Regions from separate parts of the Leifsonia stereocauli genome, predicted to be linked through region 2. Evidence: predicted binding sites of a transcription regulator. Region 2 holds the regulator's gene; the other holds the start of a gene.

Region 1 (7,408 bases), on a different contig from region 2:
TCTACCTGCGCTCGCCCGACGTCACCCCGTCGAACGGCCCGAAGCGGGTGACTCGATGACCTTCCAGCTCCGCCGGGCCGGCGTCGCAGACGTCGACTCCATCATGGCCATCGAGACCAGCACGTTCACGACGGATGCCTGGTCGTCGGCGACCATGCGGGCCGACCTCGCCAGCGAGCACACCTACTACCTCGTCGCGTTCCCGCCCGACGAGCGCGAGAACATCGTCGGCTACGCGGGGCTGCTGGCTCCCCGTGGAGGAACGGATGCCGACATCCAGACGATCGCCGTCACCGAGGCATCACGCGGTCATGGCCTCGGGCGCGCCCTCATGGATCGGCTCATCGACGAGGCCCGCGGACGCGGCGTGACCGAGGTCTTCCTCGAGGTGCGAGCCGACAACCCCGTCGCCCACCAGCTCTACGTGAAGCTCGGCTTCGCCGAGATCGCCGTGCGGCCGAACTACTACCAGCCAGACGGAGTGGATGCCATCGTGATGCGCCTGAGCGTCCAGCCGGCCAGGACGACGCTGGCGGTCGGCGTGGAGAGCATCCAGACGGAGGAGAGCCGATGAATCGCGAGGATCCCCTGGTGCTCGGCATCGAGACCTCCTGCGACGAGACCGGCGTCGGCATCGTGCGCGGGCGCACCCTGCTCGCCAACGCCATCGCCTCGTCGATGGACGAGCACGCGCGCTACGGCGGGGTCGTTCCCGAGGTCGCTGCCCGGGCGCATCTCGAATCGATGACGCCCATGATCGGCGCGGCCCTCGCCGAGGCGGGCGTGAGCCTGGAGGACCTCGACGCCATCGCCGTCACCAGCGGGCCCGGCCTGTCCGGGGCGCTCATGGTCGGCGTGGGCTCGGCCAAGGCGCTGGCACTCGCGCTCGACAAGCCGCTCTACGCGGTCAACCATCTCGTAGGCCACGTCGGTGTCGATGTCCTCGGCGAGGAGGGGCACCTCGAGTACCCCACGATCGCCCTGCTCGTCTCCGGCGGTCACACCTCGCTGCTGCTCGTCCGAGACCTGGTCTCCGACGTCGAGCTCCTCGGCGAGACCATCGACGACGCTGCGGGGGAGGCGTTCGACAAGGTCGCTCGCATCCTCGGCCTGCCCTACCCGGGCGGTCCGCACATCGACAGGCTGGCCGCACAGGGAGACCCGAAGGCGATCCGGTTCCCGCGCGGCCTGACCCTGCCGAAGGACATGGCCGCCCATCGGTACGACTTCAGCTTCTCCGGACTCAAGACCTCCGTCGCGCGGTGGGTCGAGAAGAAGCAGGACGCCGGCGAGGAGGTCCCGATCAACGACGTCGCCGCGAGCTTCCGGGAGGCCGTCGCCGACGTCCTCATCGGCAAGGCGATCGCAGCGTGCACCGACCTGGGCGTGCCCAGGCTCCTGCTCGGCGGCGGTGTCGTCGCGAACGCGAGGGTGCGCTCGCTCGCCGAGGAGCGCACTTCCGCGGCGGGCATAGCCCTGCGCATCCCGCCGCTCGACCTCTGCACGGACAACGGCGCCATGATCGCAGCCCTCGGAGCCCAGCTCGTGATGCACGGGCACGATCCGTCCGGGCCCGATTTCGGTGCCGACTCCACGCTGCCGGTCACCGACATCCAGGTGCATTGAGCCCCCGAACCGAGCCGGCGTCATAGTCGCGCGTCGCCCTTTCCGCCTCTGATCAGGCGGAGTAGGGTGGGCAGACGTGCGAATCCACGGCCGGAAGGGGACCGATGACCGACGTCAACCAGCCACCTGCAGATGACGTCGGTGGCCCGACGATTCCGCCGACCGCGCAGCCTGCTGCTGCCCCCGCGGTCCCGCCCGCCTACAGCCCGCCGCCGGCACCCGCTCAGGCACCCACGTATGCCCAGCAGCCCGCCTACGGCCAGCCGTACCCCGCTCAGCCCAAGTGGAACGTGCTGTCGATCCTCTCGTTCATCCTGTCCATCGTCGGCATCAGCCTCGTGGGCATCGTCCTCGGGCACATCGGCCTGAGCCAGGTCAAGAAGACCGGCGAGCAGGGCCGCGGCTTCGCCATCGCCGGCCTCGTCCTCGGGTACCTCGGCATCCTCGCCGGCATCATCCTCTTCTTCGTCGTCCTCATTCCGCTCTTCTTCTTCGCCGCGGCAAACGGCGACCAGTACTGAACCGAAAGCAGGCCACCGCCATGAGCGATCCCACGACCCCCGCACGACCCGACGAGCCGGAGCAGCCGGTCGACGGTGTCGAACCCACGGTCCCTTCGACCGAGATTCCCGAGGCAGCAGAGACTCCTGCGGTGACGGATGCCGCTACCGCTGCGGCTCCAGTCGACGAGCCGACGATTCCCGAGGAGCCGACGGTCCCCGACGCGCCGGACGCACCTCCGGCGCCGCCCGTCGAGCCGCCGACACCCGCGGTCCCTCCGGTTCCGCCTGCTGCGCCGCCGGCTCCCCCCGCGCCGCCTGCGCCCCCCGTGCCCCCCGCCTACGGTGCTCCACAGACACCGCCGCCCGCGTATGGAGCACCGCCCGCCTACGGCGCTCCGGCAGCTCCGGCTTACGGAGCGTCGGCATACGCCTCCGGCCCGGCGTCGCCGACTCCGACGCTCAGCCTCATTTCGCTCATCGCCGGCATCATCGGCGTTGCGGGATCGCTGGTCGTCGTGTGGATCCCCATCGCCGGAGGCATCCTGCAGATGCTGATCCCAGCGGCGGCCATCGTCCTGGGATTCCTCGGCAAGAAGAAGGAGCCGGCAGCGAAGGGCATGTGGTTGACCGGAATCATCCTGGGCTTCCTCGGCGTCGTCATCGGCCTGATCTCGCTCATCTTCTGGATCGCGGTCTTCGCGTCCATCGGCGACTCGGGTTACACGACGTACTAGGAACACCGTCGAGGTGAGGCGGATGGCCGTGACGGCCATCCGCCTCACGTCTCCACCGGCGGCGCAGGGAGGATCGATGAGCCAGTCCGAGGCGGCGCTGATGCCGGAACCGCCCAGTGCCGCGGCCAGCCTGTCGAGCTGGTTGGGTGTCGGCGGCCTGTTCGTCAGCCTGTTCCTGCCGTGGGGAGCTGTCGCGTGCGTGATCGCCGTGATCGCGGGGATCGCCGCGCGGCCGAGGGACTCGTACAGCCGCACCAACAGGATCGTCGGAATCGTCACGGGCGTGGCCGGCATCGTGGTCGCCGCTATCTGGGTGCTGGTCGTCGTCCGGGTCGCCCCTGGGCCCTGAGCGGCGCATATTCCGCGTGGTCCCGCCGTCGGGCCGTCCCGCCGTCACGCAGTCGAGATGGTCAGACCCTCTCGACGAGGAGTGTCACGTGCTTGCCGGCCTGTCGGGCGAGCACGATGGTGGCTGATGCCGTCCCCTTCAGTTGCAGACGCTTCCGCAGCTGGGCCGGATCGACGTCGATGCCGCGCTTCTTGATCTCGAGCGTTCCGATCCCACGCTCGCGCAGGGCGGCCTTCAGCTTCTTCTCGTCGGTGGGCAGCGCCTCGAGCACGTGGAACGCCGTCGCGAACGGGGTCGCGCGCGCGGCATCGGACGTGAGATAGGCGATTCCCTCGCTGAGCATTCCGGCGTCGATCTCGCGTGCCAGATCGCCGATGAGCCTGGCGCGGATGACGGCGCCGTCTGGCTCGTAGAGGTACTCGCCGAGTTCACGGACCTCGACGTCCGGGCTGTCGGCGGCGGCGCTGAGCTCGGCCGTGCCCGCCCGCCCCAGCAGCAGCGCCGAGCGACGGATGCCGGGACGGGCCAGTGCGCCGAACCAGAGCCCCATCTCCACCAGCTGCCCGTCGACCGACACCCACTGGGCTTCAGCGTTCGCGGGGATGAGCGAGCGGTCGAAGCCCGGGCCGAGCTTCACGCCTGTCGGCATCCGTTCGCCCAGCCCGAATGCGAAATCGAGGGAGGGCGAGTAGTCGCTCGCCTGGGTCAACCGCTCGGTCTCGGAGTGGCCGGCCGTGCGTCGGGCAGGGTCCAGGTACACGCCATCGACGCCGGCGAGATCGACTTCCTCGGCGCGGGCGTTGAGCACGGTGGCCGCCGTGAACGGGGCGAGGTTGTAGCTGGCGATGGCCGCCGTGACCTCGTCGGCGTCGGCGGCGGTCACCTCGAGCTCGAGGGCGGCCATCGCCAGGGCGTCGCCCCCGATTCCGCAGCCGAGGTCGGCCACCCGGCCGATGCCGGCCGCCGTGTACCGCCCGGCGTGCAGCGCCGCCACTGAGAGTCTCGTCGCCTGCTCGAGACCGGCGTCGGTGAACAGCATGCGGGAGGCGAATTCGCCGAACTTGCTCTCGGCTCTCGCCCGAAGCCGCGACTGGCTGAGCACGCTCGCGACGAGCCCGGCCGGATGGCCCTGGGCGCGCAGGCTGCTGACCAGGCGTACGACGTCGGCCTTGGCATCCCACGGCGGGAGGGAGTCGAGGAGACGGAATCCCTCTGGCGTCAGAAGGTCGACGAGCTCGGAGCGATCCATGCCTCAACGCTAACCCACAGGCCGCCGCGCCCGACGTCATGGTTGGCACTCACGTTGCATGAGTGCCAATCGCGCCCTAAACTCGTCTTAGCACTCTCATATCGAGTGTGCTAACCCAGTCTTCGTTACAGAAAGAGGTCAACCGTGTCGGTCTCCATCAAGCCGCTCGAGGATCGCATCGTCATCAAGCAGGTCGAGGCAGAGCAGACCACGGCGTCGGGTCTCGTCATCCCCGACACCGCCAAGGAGAAGCCCCAGGAGGGCGAGGTCGTGGCAGTGGGCCCCGGTCGCATCGACGACAACGGCAACCGCGTGCCCCTCGACATCGCCGTCGGCGACAAGGTCATCTACTCCAAGTACGGCGGAACCGAGGTCAAGTTCTCGGGTGAGGACCTCCTGGTCCTCTCCGCTCGCGACGTTCTCGCGGTGGTCGTGCGCTAGTCGCACCCCGCACGAGTGAGGGGCCCGGATGCTGACCGCATCCGGGCCCCTTCGTCATACCCGGGTCGGACCGAGCCCTTGCCGCCTCGTGCTCCAGAAGGAGCGGATGCTCCTCCGCGGCAGGATGTCGCGTCGCGTTGGCAGTCGGCCCAGCTCGCACCGGCTTCTCGCCGCGTAAGCTCAGACGAGTGGCTGTGACGAAGGAATCTCCGAAGACCCCCCTCGCACCGCCGACCGACAACGTCGGCCGCACCGGACTGATCTACGCGATCTCCGCCTATGTGCTCTGGGGCTTCCTCCCCATCTACTTCATCGCGCTGGCCCCGGCCGGGGCTCCCGAGATCGTCTCATGGCGCATCCTCTTCTCGCTGGTGTTCTGCGCCATCCTCCTGACCGCCACGAAGGCGTGGCGCGGATTCTTCGCGCTGGCCCGGCAGCCGCGCATCTCCCTGACCATGGCGCTCGCCGGAGTGCTCATCCTGGTGAACTGGACGGTCTACGTCTTCGCCGCCATGACGGGGCAGGTCGTCGAGGCGGCGCTCGGCTACTTCATCAACCCGATCGTCACAGTGTTCCTCGGTGTCATCGTGCTCCGGGAGCGGCTGCGTCCGTTGCAGTGGGCGGCTGTGGGCATCAGCATCGTCGCCGTGCTCGTTCTCGCCTTCGGGCATGGCAGCTTCCCCTGGGTCGCCCTGGCCCTCGCGTTCTCCTTCGGCTTCTACGGATTGATCAAGAAGAGGGTCGGCGGCCAGGTCGACGCCGTTTCGGGCCTCACGCTCGAGACGGCGTGGCTCGCCCCAGTCGCCATCGTCGCCCTCATCGTCGTGAGCGCGACCGGCGGGATCACGCTCGGCACCGTCAGCGTCTGGCACACCGTGCTCCTCGCGGCTGCCGGAGTCATCACGGCCGTGCCGCTGCTGTTCTTCGCCGCGGCGTCGAGACGCCTTCCGCTCATCTACATGGGCTTCATCCAGTACTTCGCGCCTTTCATCCAGTTCCTGGTCGGCGTGGTGCTGCTGCACGAGGCGATGCCGCCTGAGCGCTGGGTCGGATTCAGCCTGGTCTGGGTCGCTCTGGCGGTGCTCACGATCGACATGGCGCGGTCGGCGCGCAGTGGGCGGCGCGCATCCGTCGACTTGGTCTGACCCGCCGCTAGGCTTGCGCCCGGCAGAAGGGGAAGGACCGCCCGTTATGAGGACCCACCGATCGGTTGCGCTCGCAGCCCTCGTGGCAGGCGCGCTCCTGCTCACCGGCTGCACTGCCCAGAGTCAGGACGAGCAGCGACCGACCCCGACGGCGACCCAGACTCCTGCGCCGGTCGTCGCCGGCGACGGGTCGCTCCACCTCATGACGGTTCTCGACATGGCAGGCAAGACAGCGGCCGTCTCCCAGGCACAGGTCGCAGGAGTCGAGTTGGCCGTGCGCGAACTGGACGAGCAGGGTGGCGTTCTCGGGGCACCCGTCGTCGTGGTGCATCGATCGACGTCGACGGATGCCGCAGCCATCGTGAAGGAACTCGCCGAACGCAGCATCGACGTCGTGCTCTGGGCGGCGACGGGCGACATCCCCGAGGAGATCGCCGGTGTCGGCGGCGCCACGACCGTCGTGCGTATCGGCCCCGCCGACTGGAAGCCCGACGAGGCCTCATCAGCTCGCCTGCTTTCTGCGGATCCCGGGGCGGACCCGCTCATCGGCGGCGGCGAGGCTTACGACACCACCATTCGCGTCGCGCTTGCGGCGACCGAGGCGGACAACGACTCGGGCAGCGCGATCGCGGAGGCCATCACGGCGGTCTCGAGCGGCGCGTTCTCCTGCGTCAGCTTCGGCGAGTGCGCTGCCGCCCTCGCCGATGACACGTCGATCGTGTACGCCGGCATGACGGGTTCAGGAGGCCTCGCCCAGGCGACGCCGGAACCTGAGCCGAGCCCGACGAAGTCCACCAAGAAGTAGCTCCCGGCGCCCTGCTCAGACGCGTGAAAACGTCGCAGGAATGGCCGCGCAGTACAGATTCCGTTGTTTTGTGCCCGCCAGTTTGCCGGGATGTAACAATTTGGACGGTTTTACCGCACTGTGACCAAGTTGGCTTGTCCGGTCCATGATCGCCCAATACTGTGGCAGCACGGCAGTCTTCCGGACTGCCATCTGTGTACACATTCCTAAGTCCCAAGGAGCAACATGAGCGTATTCGCGAAGGCCAAGGCCTCGCGCTCTGCCCGGGCAGTATTGAGCGGAGCCGCCCTCGTCGGCGTCAGCGCTCTCCTACTGACCGCGTGCAGCAGTGGTGGCGGCGAGGCGGCCAGCCCGTCCGCTTCCGAGACGGCCGCGGCCGGCGACGCCCTGCCCATCAAGGCCGGTGACCGTGCCCTCGATCTGAAGATCGGCACGATCCTGCCGCAGTCCGGCACCCTCGCCTTCCTCGGCCCGCCCGAGGAGGCCGGCGTCAAGCTCGGCGCGACCGAGGTCAACGACGCAGCATCGGGCCTCAATCTCGAGGTCATCTACCGCG
Region 2 (7,408 bases):
ACGGCGAAGCTCAAGCTGCACCTGTGGCGCATCAGCTTCACGGCCCCGGTGCGCGTCATCTACGTCATCGACGAACCGGGCCGCGTGGGCTTCGCCTACGGAACCATGCCGGGCCACCCCGAGAGCGGCGAGGAGGCCTGGGTCGTCGATCACCGGGAGGACGACTCCGTCTGGCTCACGATCCGCATGTTCTCGCGCCCCAGCACGCTGCTGTACAGGCTCGCCGGGCCCGTGCTGCGTTCGGCGCAGAAGCGCTACACCAAGCGCTACCTGCGGGCGCTGCATCCCGTCGCCGCGGCCGTCTAGGCCGAGCCGAGCCACATGCCCAGCGCACTTCCCCTCGCCGACCCGGCGCCCGCCGACGGCCTGCTTCCGGCATCCGCCGTCCTCGGGGCAGACGAGCGCACCTTCGGCGTCTATCTCCACGTGCCCTTCTGCCGGGTGCGCTGCGGATACTGCGATTTCAACACCTACACCTCCGACGAGATCCGCGGAGTGAAGCAGTCGGACTACGCGGCCCAGGCCTCTCTCGAGATCGCGGCCGGCGCCGGCATCCTCGCCGAGTCGGGCCTTCCGAGGCGCCCGGCGAGCACGGTCTTCTTCGGCGGCGGCACTCCGACGCTGCTTCCTGCGGGCGACCTGGTGCGGATGCTCGACGCCGTTCGCGCCTCCTTCGGCATCGAGCCCGATGCCGAGGTCACGACGGAGGCGAACCCCGACTCCGTCGACGCCGAGTATCTCGCGGTGCTGGCAGCGGCCGGCTTCACGCGCGTCTCCTTCGGCATGCAGTCGGCCGTTCCCCACGTTCTGGCGACGCTCGAGCGCACTCACGATCCCGCCCGCATCCCGCTGGTCGTCGGATGGGCCCGGGATGCCGGACTCGACGTCAGCCTCGACCTCATCTACGGCACCCCGGGGGAGTCGCTCGACGACTGGAGGGCCAGCCTCGAGCACGCCATCGCGCAGCGACCCGACCACCTGAGCGCCTACTCGCTCATCGTGGAGGACGGCACCAAGCTCGCCAGGCAGATCAAGCGCGGCGAGGTCGCCGAGCCCGATGAAGACCTCCAGGCCGACATGTACGAACTGGCCGACCGGATGCTGGCCGATGCAGGCTACGACTGGTACGAGGTCAGCAACTGGTCGCGCAGTGTCGAGCACAGGTCGCGCCACAATCTCGCGTACTGGCGGGGCGGCGACTGGTGGGGCGTCGGCCCCGGTGCCCACAGCCACGTCGGCGGCGTGCGCTGGTGGAATGTGAAGCATCCGGCAGCCTATGCAGACCGCGTCCTGGCCGGCGTCTCGCCCGGAGCCGGGCGGGAGACCCTCGACGCCGAGACCCGCGGGGTCGAGCGGGTGCTACTCCTGGCCCGCATCCGCGAGGGCATCCCGGTATCGTCGCTTCACGCCCCCGGGAGACACGCTGTCGCCGGCCTCATCGCCGACGGCCTCATCGACGCGAAAGCCGCCCTGTCGGGATCAGTGGAACTGACCCTGACAGGACGGCTTCTGGCTGACGGCGTCGTGCGGCGACTTCTCGCCGACGACTGATCAGTGCGACGGGCGTCGACTCAGCTGACGAACTTGATGGTCAGCGGGTACGTGTACAGCTGACCCGCATTCGCCTTCATCGCGGCGATGATGCCGAAGACGATCGCGAGCACCCAAGCGGCGAGAAGGATGAGGAACCCGATCAGGATGAGCGTCAGGATGCTTCCGACCACGTAGACGATGAGCAGCGTGATCTGGAAGTTGAGGGCCGTCGCGGTGTGCTCGCGGATGAATGGACCCTTGTCCTTCAGCACCAGGTAGCCGATGAGGGCGGGCAGGAAGCCGAAGAGGATGCCGCCGATGTGGATCAGCGTCGCCCAGAGCTTCTCGTCGGCAGGGCTGAGGTATCCACCGGGAGCCTGGTACGGGTTCTGCGGCGGGGGAGGAGGAGGTGTTGCGTCGGACATGATGACTCCTTGTGGTCAGTCGTCGATGAGGCTGATTCTCCAGCGCGGACTGTCGAGGGCCCGGTGGGTGCACTGAAACGATAGCGCCACGCGTCCTGCAGCCATACGATCTGCCGCGAAGTGTCGACGCGAGACGGCCGCTCAGATCCGGCGCGCCGAGGTCAGTGCACCAGGCGCAGGGCGAACGGGTAGCGGTAGCTGCCGCCGTTGTTGACGCGCATCCCGCCGATGATCGAGAAGATCACGTCGACGATGACGAGTGCCCAGCCGATGATCTGGAAGAGCGGGCCGAGTACGATCCAGACCGGCCCCAGCCACCAGAACAGCGCTCCGAGGATGGTCGCCACGATCGCCCAGATGATGATCGCGCCGACCATGGTGATCTGGAAGTTCAGGGCCTCCCGGGCCTCATCACGGGTCAGGTGGCCGCGCTTACCGAGCACCAGGTAGATGATGAGCGCCGGCAGGATCGCCAGGACGGCTGCCCAGCTGTTGAAGAACCCGAGGATGGCGATGGCCCCTCCGAAGTGCGCGAACGAAGCCCACTGGCGGTCCTCGGTGGCCGAGAACGGCTCGTCCGGCGTGTGATCGGTGTCGCTCATGGCGAGAGGTCTCCTTGTGAGGCGGATGCGCGCGGCAGGCTCCGGTCGAGACAGATCCCGCAGCCCGTCGGGGTGCTGCTTCACGCTACTGGTTCGAAACTCCGCCCGGCAAACGACTGTTGCTCCGCGGTCGGGTAGAATTGGCACTCATACTTTACGAGTGCTAAACGCGGCGGCAGGGGGTGGACAGCAGATGGTGTCGGAACGTTCACTCGCCGTGCTCAGGGCCATCGTGCACGACTACGTCGCCTCACGTGAGCCCGTCGGTTCCAAGGCCATCGTCGAGCGACACTCCTTCGGCGTCTCGGCCGCGACCATCCGCAACGACATGGCGCTGCTCGAAGAGGAGGAGCTCATCGCGGCGCCGCACACCTCGTCCGGCCGCATCCCGACCGACAAGGGCTACCGCCTCTTCGTCGACAGGCTCACCGACGTCAAGCCGCTCTCCGCCGCTCAGCGCCACGCCATCGAGACCTTCCTGGGCGCATCCGCCGACTTCGACGACGTGCTCGGCCGCACGGTCCGTCTGCTGTCGCAGCTCACCCACCAGGTCGCCCTGGTGCAGTATCCGTCGCTCAGCCGGGCGCGGGTGCGGCACATCGAACTGGTCGGGCTCAGCGACACCCGACTGCTCTCGGTGCTCATCACCGACAATGGCCGGGTCGAGCAACGAGTCATCGAGTTCTCGACGCCGATCGACGAGCAGCAGCTCGCCGAGCTGCGCACCCGTCTGAACGGCGTTCTCGGCGGTCTCGCGATGACGGATGCCGCCGAGCGTCTCACCGGCCTCGTCGATGACGTCGCTCCCGACGCGCGGGCGCTGGCCACCGCGGTCGTGCATGCTCTCGGCGAGCAGGTGCTGGCGCACCGTCAGGACCGCCTGGTGATGGCCGGTGCCGCCAACCTGGTGCGCACCGAGAGCGATTTCTCCGGCAGCATCTTCCCGGTCATGGAGGCCATCGAGGAGCAGGTGGTGCTGCTGCGCCTGTTCGGAGAGATGGCAGCAGACCAGAACGCCGTCTCGGTGAGCATCGGCCGGGAGAACGAGTCGTTCGGGCTCGGCGAGACCTCGATCATGCTGAGCGGTTACTCGGCCTCGCAGGGCGACATCGCCAGCGTCGGCCTGCTCGGCCCCACCCGCATGGACTACTCGAACAACATGGCGGCGGTCCGCGCCGTCGCCCGCTACCTCTCGAAGCTCCTCGCCGAGGGCTGAGGGGCATCCCAGGAACATCTCACGAGGCCGAACAGCGGCGTTCGTGAGCGGAAAGGAATCGGCTGCCTGTGGCTGACCACTACGAAGTACTCGGCGTCTCCCGTGAGGCGACCAACGACGAGATCAAGAAGGCCTACCGGCGCCTTGCTCGCGAGCTGCACCCCGACGTGAATCCCGGAGCTGATGCATCCGAGCGGTTCAAGCTCGTCACCCACGCCTACGACGTGCTGAGCGACCCCAAACAGCGCCAGCAGTACGACCTCGGCGGTCAGGGTGGCTTCGGCGGAGCCGGCGGCGGCGACTTCGGAGGCTTCGGCGACATCTTCGAGACCTTCTTCGGCGGGGGCGGCAACAGCGGCCGCCGCGGCCCGCGATCGCGTCGCGAGCGCGGGCAGGACGCGCTGCTCCGCGTCGAGGTGGACCTCGACGAGATCATCTTCGGCACCCACCGGGAGATCGAGGTCGACACGGCGATCCTCTGCGAGACCTGCCAGGGCTCGTGCTGCCAGCCGGGTACGCACCCCGTCACCTGCGACATCTGCCACGGAACCGGCAGCATCCAGCGTGCCGTGCGCTCACTGCTCGGCAACGTGATGACCTCGAGCCCCTGCGGCACCTGCCGCGGCTATGGCACCGTCATCGCCTCGCCGTGCGTCACCTGCCAAGGTCAGGGCCGCGTGCGCGCCCGCCGTACGGTTCCCGTCGACATCCCAGCGGGCGTCGACACGGGTGTGCGCCTGCAGATGCCGGGCAGCGGCGAGGCCGGCCCGGCCGGCGGACCCAACGGCGACCTCTACCTCGAGATGAAGGTGCGCCACCACGACGTCTTCAGCCGCGACGGCGACGACCTGCTGTGCACGCTCGAGGTTCCGATGACGGATGCGATCCTCGGGGCGACGACGACGGTGCACGCCCTCGACGGCGACGTCGAGGTCGAACTGAAGCCCGGCGTGCAGAGCGCCGAGATCATCACAGTGCGCGACCGCGGCGTCACCAAGCTCCGCGGCAACGGACGAGGCGACCTCAAGATCGGCGTGCAGGTCGTGACGCCGATGAAGTTGAGCGGCAAGGAGCGCGACCTCATCACCCAGTTCGCGAACTCGCACAAGGCGCCCAAGCCGGCGCTGACCCACTTCCAGCAGGGCCTGTTCGCCAAGCTGCGCGACCGCTTCCTCGGCTGATCGGGGCATAGTGAGCTCGCTCTACCTGCGTGACGACCTCGAGCCCGACGCCGTCGACGACTCCGTGACCATCACGGGCGCCGAGGCGCGGCACGCCGTCACGGTCGGTCGCACGCGGGTCGGCGAGACGCTCTCGATCGGCAACGGTCGCGGTCTCATCGTCACAGGGGAGGTCACCTCCGCGGCCCCGGGTGAGCTCAGGATCTCGGCCGATCGGGTGCAGCGCGTCGACGCCGCCTCGCCCCGCCTCGTGCTCGTGCAGGCCCTCGCGAAGGGCGACCGCGACGAGCTCGCCGTGCAGGCCGCGACAGAGCTCGGCGTCGACGCCGTCATCCCGTGGGCTGCCTCCCGCTCGATCTCGCGGTGGGACGCCGCGAAGGCCGCGAAGGGTCGCGACCGGTGGGCGACGATCGCCCGCGAGGCCACCAAGCAGTCCATTCGTCCGTGGGCGACCGAGGTGCGTGAACTCTCGACCACGAAACACCTCGCCACCCTGGCGGCATCCGTGCGGATGCTGTTGCTGGAGCCCACCGCCGAGCTGGCCCTCACCGAGATCGATCTCGAGACGAGCGCGCAGCACCCGGCCGATGCCGACATCGTGATCATCGTCGGTCCGGAGGGCGGGATCGCTCCGGCCGAGCTCGAGACGCTGTGCGCCGCCGGCGCACAGGCCGTCCGGCTCGGGGCATCCGTCCTCCGCACCTCGACGGCTGGCCCTGCCGCCCTCGCGGTGCTGAACGCCCGCCTCGGCCGCTGGTAGGTCCGCCCGGGGAGCCCCGGCCCCTGCGGTGCTCCGCCCGCAGACCTTAAGATGGAACCATGGCCGAACCGAGCATCTTCACCCGCATCATCGCGCGCGAGATCCCCGCGACGATCGTGCTGGAGACCGACCGGGTGATCGCCTTCAACGACATCGCCCCGCAGGCTCCTGTGCACTTCATCGTCACGCCGAAGACCGAGCAGTACCGCGACGTCGTCGAACTCGCCGCCGGCGACCCCGGGCTGCTCGCAGAACTCGTGGCGACGGCACGCCGGTTGGCCGACGAGCACGCCAACGGCGACTTCAGGCTCGTGTTCAACACGGGGGCGGATGCCGGTCAGACGGTGTTCCACGTCCACGCGCACGTGCTGGCCGGCTCCGGCTCAGCCGGCGGCCTCGGGGAGGGCACCGTTGGCTCCGACTGACACCGACGGCGGCGGAACGCCGTTCGGGGAAGCCCACCTGCACGTCGACGGCATCGCCATGGTGCGCCTGCTCGGCCCGCAGGACCGCCTGCTCACCACCATCGAACGGCAGTACCCCGTCGTGAACGTGCACGTGCGTGGAAACGAGATCTCACTGAGCGGACCGGCGAATGACGTCGAGGCAGTCCGCCGACTCATCGAGGAGCTGCAGCAGATGGTGCGGAACGGTCAGAACCTCAGCCCGGTCGAGGTCACCACCTCGGCCCGCATCCTCGACGCCGACGCCTCGTCAAGCCCGTCCGACCTGCTCGGGCAGGCGATCCTGCAGACCCGCGGACGCAGCATCCGTCCGAAGACCCTCGGACAGAAGCAGTACGTCGACGCCATCGACGAGAACACGATCGTGTTCGGCATCGGCCCGGCCGGAACAGGGAAGACCTACCTCGCGATGGCCAAGGCCGTGCAGGCGCTGCAGCGCAAGGAGGTCAACCGGATCATCCTGACGCGCCCGGCCGTCGAGGCTGGAGAGCGTCTCGGCTTCCTGCCCGGCAGCCTGACCGACAAGATCGACCCGTACCTGCGCCCGCTCTACGACGCCCTCAACGAGATGATGGACCCCGAGCTGGTTCCCAAGCTGCTGGCCGCGGGCACCGTCGAGGTCGCCCCTCTCGCGTACATGCGCGGACGGACGCTGAACGACTCCTTCGTCATCCTCGACGAGGCGCAGAACACCACGCCCGAGCAGATGAAGATGTTCCTCACCCGCCTCGGCTTCGGCTCGAAGATGGTCGTCACCGGCGACATCACCCAGGTCGACCTCCCCGCAGGATCGTCGGGCCTGCGCATCGTCACCCGCATCCTCGACGACATCGACGAGATCCACTTCGCCCGCCTCACCAGCGACGACGTCGTGCGTCACACCCTGGTCGGCCGCATCGTCGACGCATACAGCGAGTTCGACGAGAAGAAGCAGGCGCAGCGCTTCGAGCGCGAGCAGGCTGCCGAGTTCGCGAACCGGGCCGAACGCCGCGGCTCAGCCCCCAGAGACCACAAGCCGCCGCGCGCGAGCCGCTAGAACGAGACGAGTGAGAACACCGTGAGCATCGAGATCAACAACGAGTCGGCGATCCAGGTCGACGAGGTCGCCCTCCAGCGGCTCGCCGTCTACGCCCTCGATGCGCTGCACGTGCACGCCGATGCCGACCTCGCCATCGTGCTCGTCGACGAGGGTGCCATGGAGCAGCTGCACGTGCAGTGGATGGACGA

The links. The regulator HrcA, encoded in region 2, represses chaperone genes, less so after heat shock. The targets are predictions, from matches to a motif close to TTNGCACTCGNNNNNNNCGAGTGCNAA.
Region 1: the regulator HrcA is predicted to act here: its motif matches at 4,504-4,530, upstream of groES (co-chaperone GroES).

Annotation. Positions count from the first base shown of each region.
Region 1 covers NZ_JBCAUN010000003.1:488,971-496,378, forward strand. Annotated here, with positions in the region: gene tsaB (tRNA (adenosine(37)-N6)-threonylcarbamoyltransferase complex dimerization subunit type 1 TsaB) at 1-59, shown strand, start outside; gene rimI (ribosomal protein S18-alanine N-acetyltransferase) at 56-574, shown strand; gene tsaD (tRNA (adenosine(37)-N6)-threonylcarbamoyltransferase complex transferase subunit TsaD) at 571-1,626, shown strand; gene AADV74_RS16450 (DUF4190 domain-containing protein) at 1,731-2,147, shown strand; gene AADV74_RS16455 (hypothetical protein) at 2,168-2,863, shown strand; gene AADV74_RS16460 (hypothetical protein) at 2,886-3,212, shown strand; gene AADV74_RS16465 (class I SAM-dependent methyltransferase) at 3,274-4,461, opposite strand; gene groES (co-chaperone GroES) at 4,606-4,902, shown strand; gene rarD (EamA family transporter RarD) at 5,097-6,047, shown strand; gene AADV74_RS16480 (hypothetical protein) at 6,094-6,852, shown strand; gene AADV74_RS16485 (ABC transporter substrate-binding protein) at 7,078-7,408, shown strand, end outside.
Region 2 covers NZ_JBCAUN010000001.1:836,664-844,071, forward strand. Annotated here, with positions in the region: gene AADV74_RS04110 (DUF1990 domain-containing protein) at 1-306, shown strand, start outside; gene hemW (radical SAM family heme chaperone HemW) at 322-1,551, shown strand; gene AADV74_RS04120 (DUF4870 domain-containing protein) at 1,572-1,958, opposite strand; gene AADV74_RS04125 (DUF4870 domain-containing protein) at 2,120-2,560, opposite strand; gene hrcA (heat-inducible transcriptional repressor HrcA) at 2,754-3,776, shown strand; gene dnaJ (molecular chaperone DnaJ) at 3,845-4,957, shown strand; gene AADV74_RS04140 (16S rRNA (uracil(1498)-N(3))-methyltransferase) at 4,968-5,717, shown strand; gene AADV74_RS04145 (HIT domain-containing protein) at 5,777-6,142, shown strand; gene AADV74_RS04150 (PhoH family protein) at 6,201-7,217, shown strand; gene ybeY (rRNA maturation RNase YbeY) at 7,239-7,408, shown strand, end outside.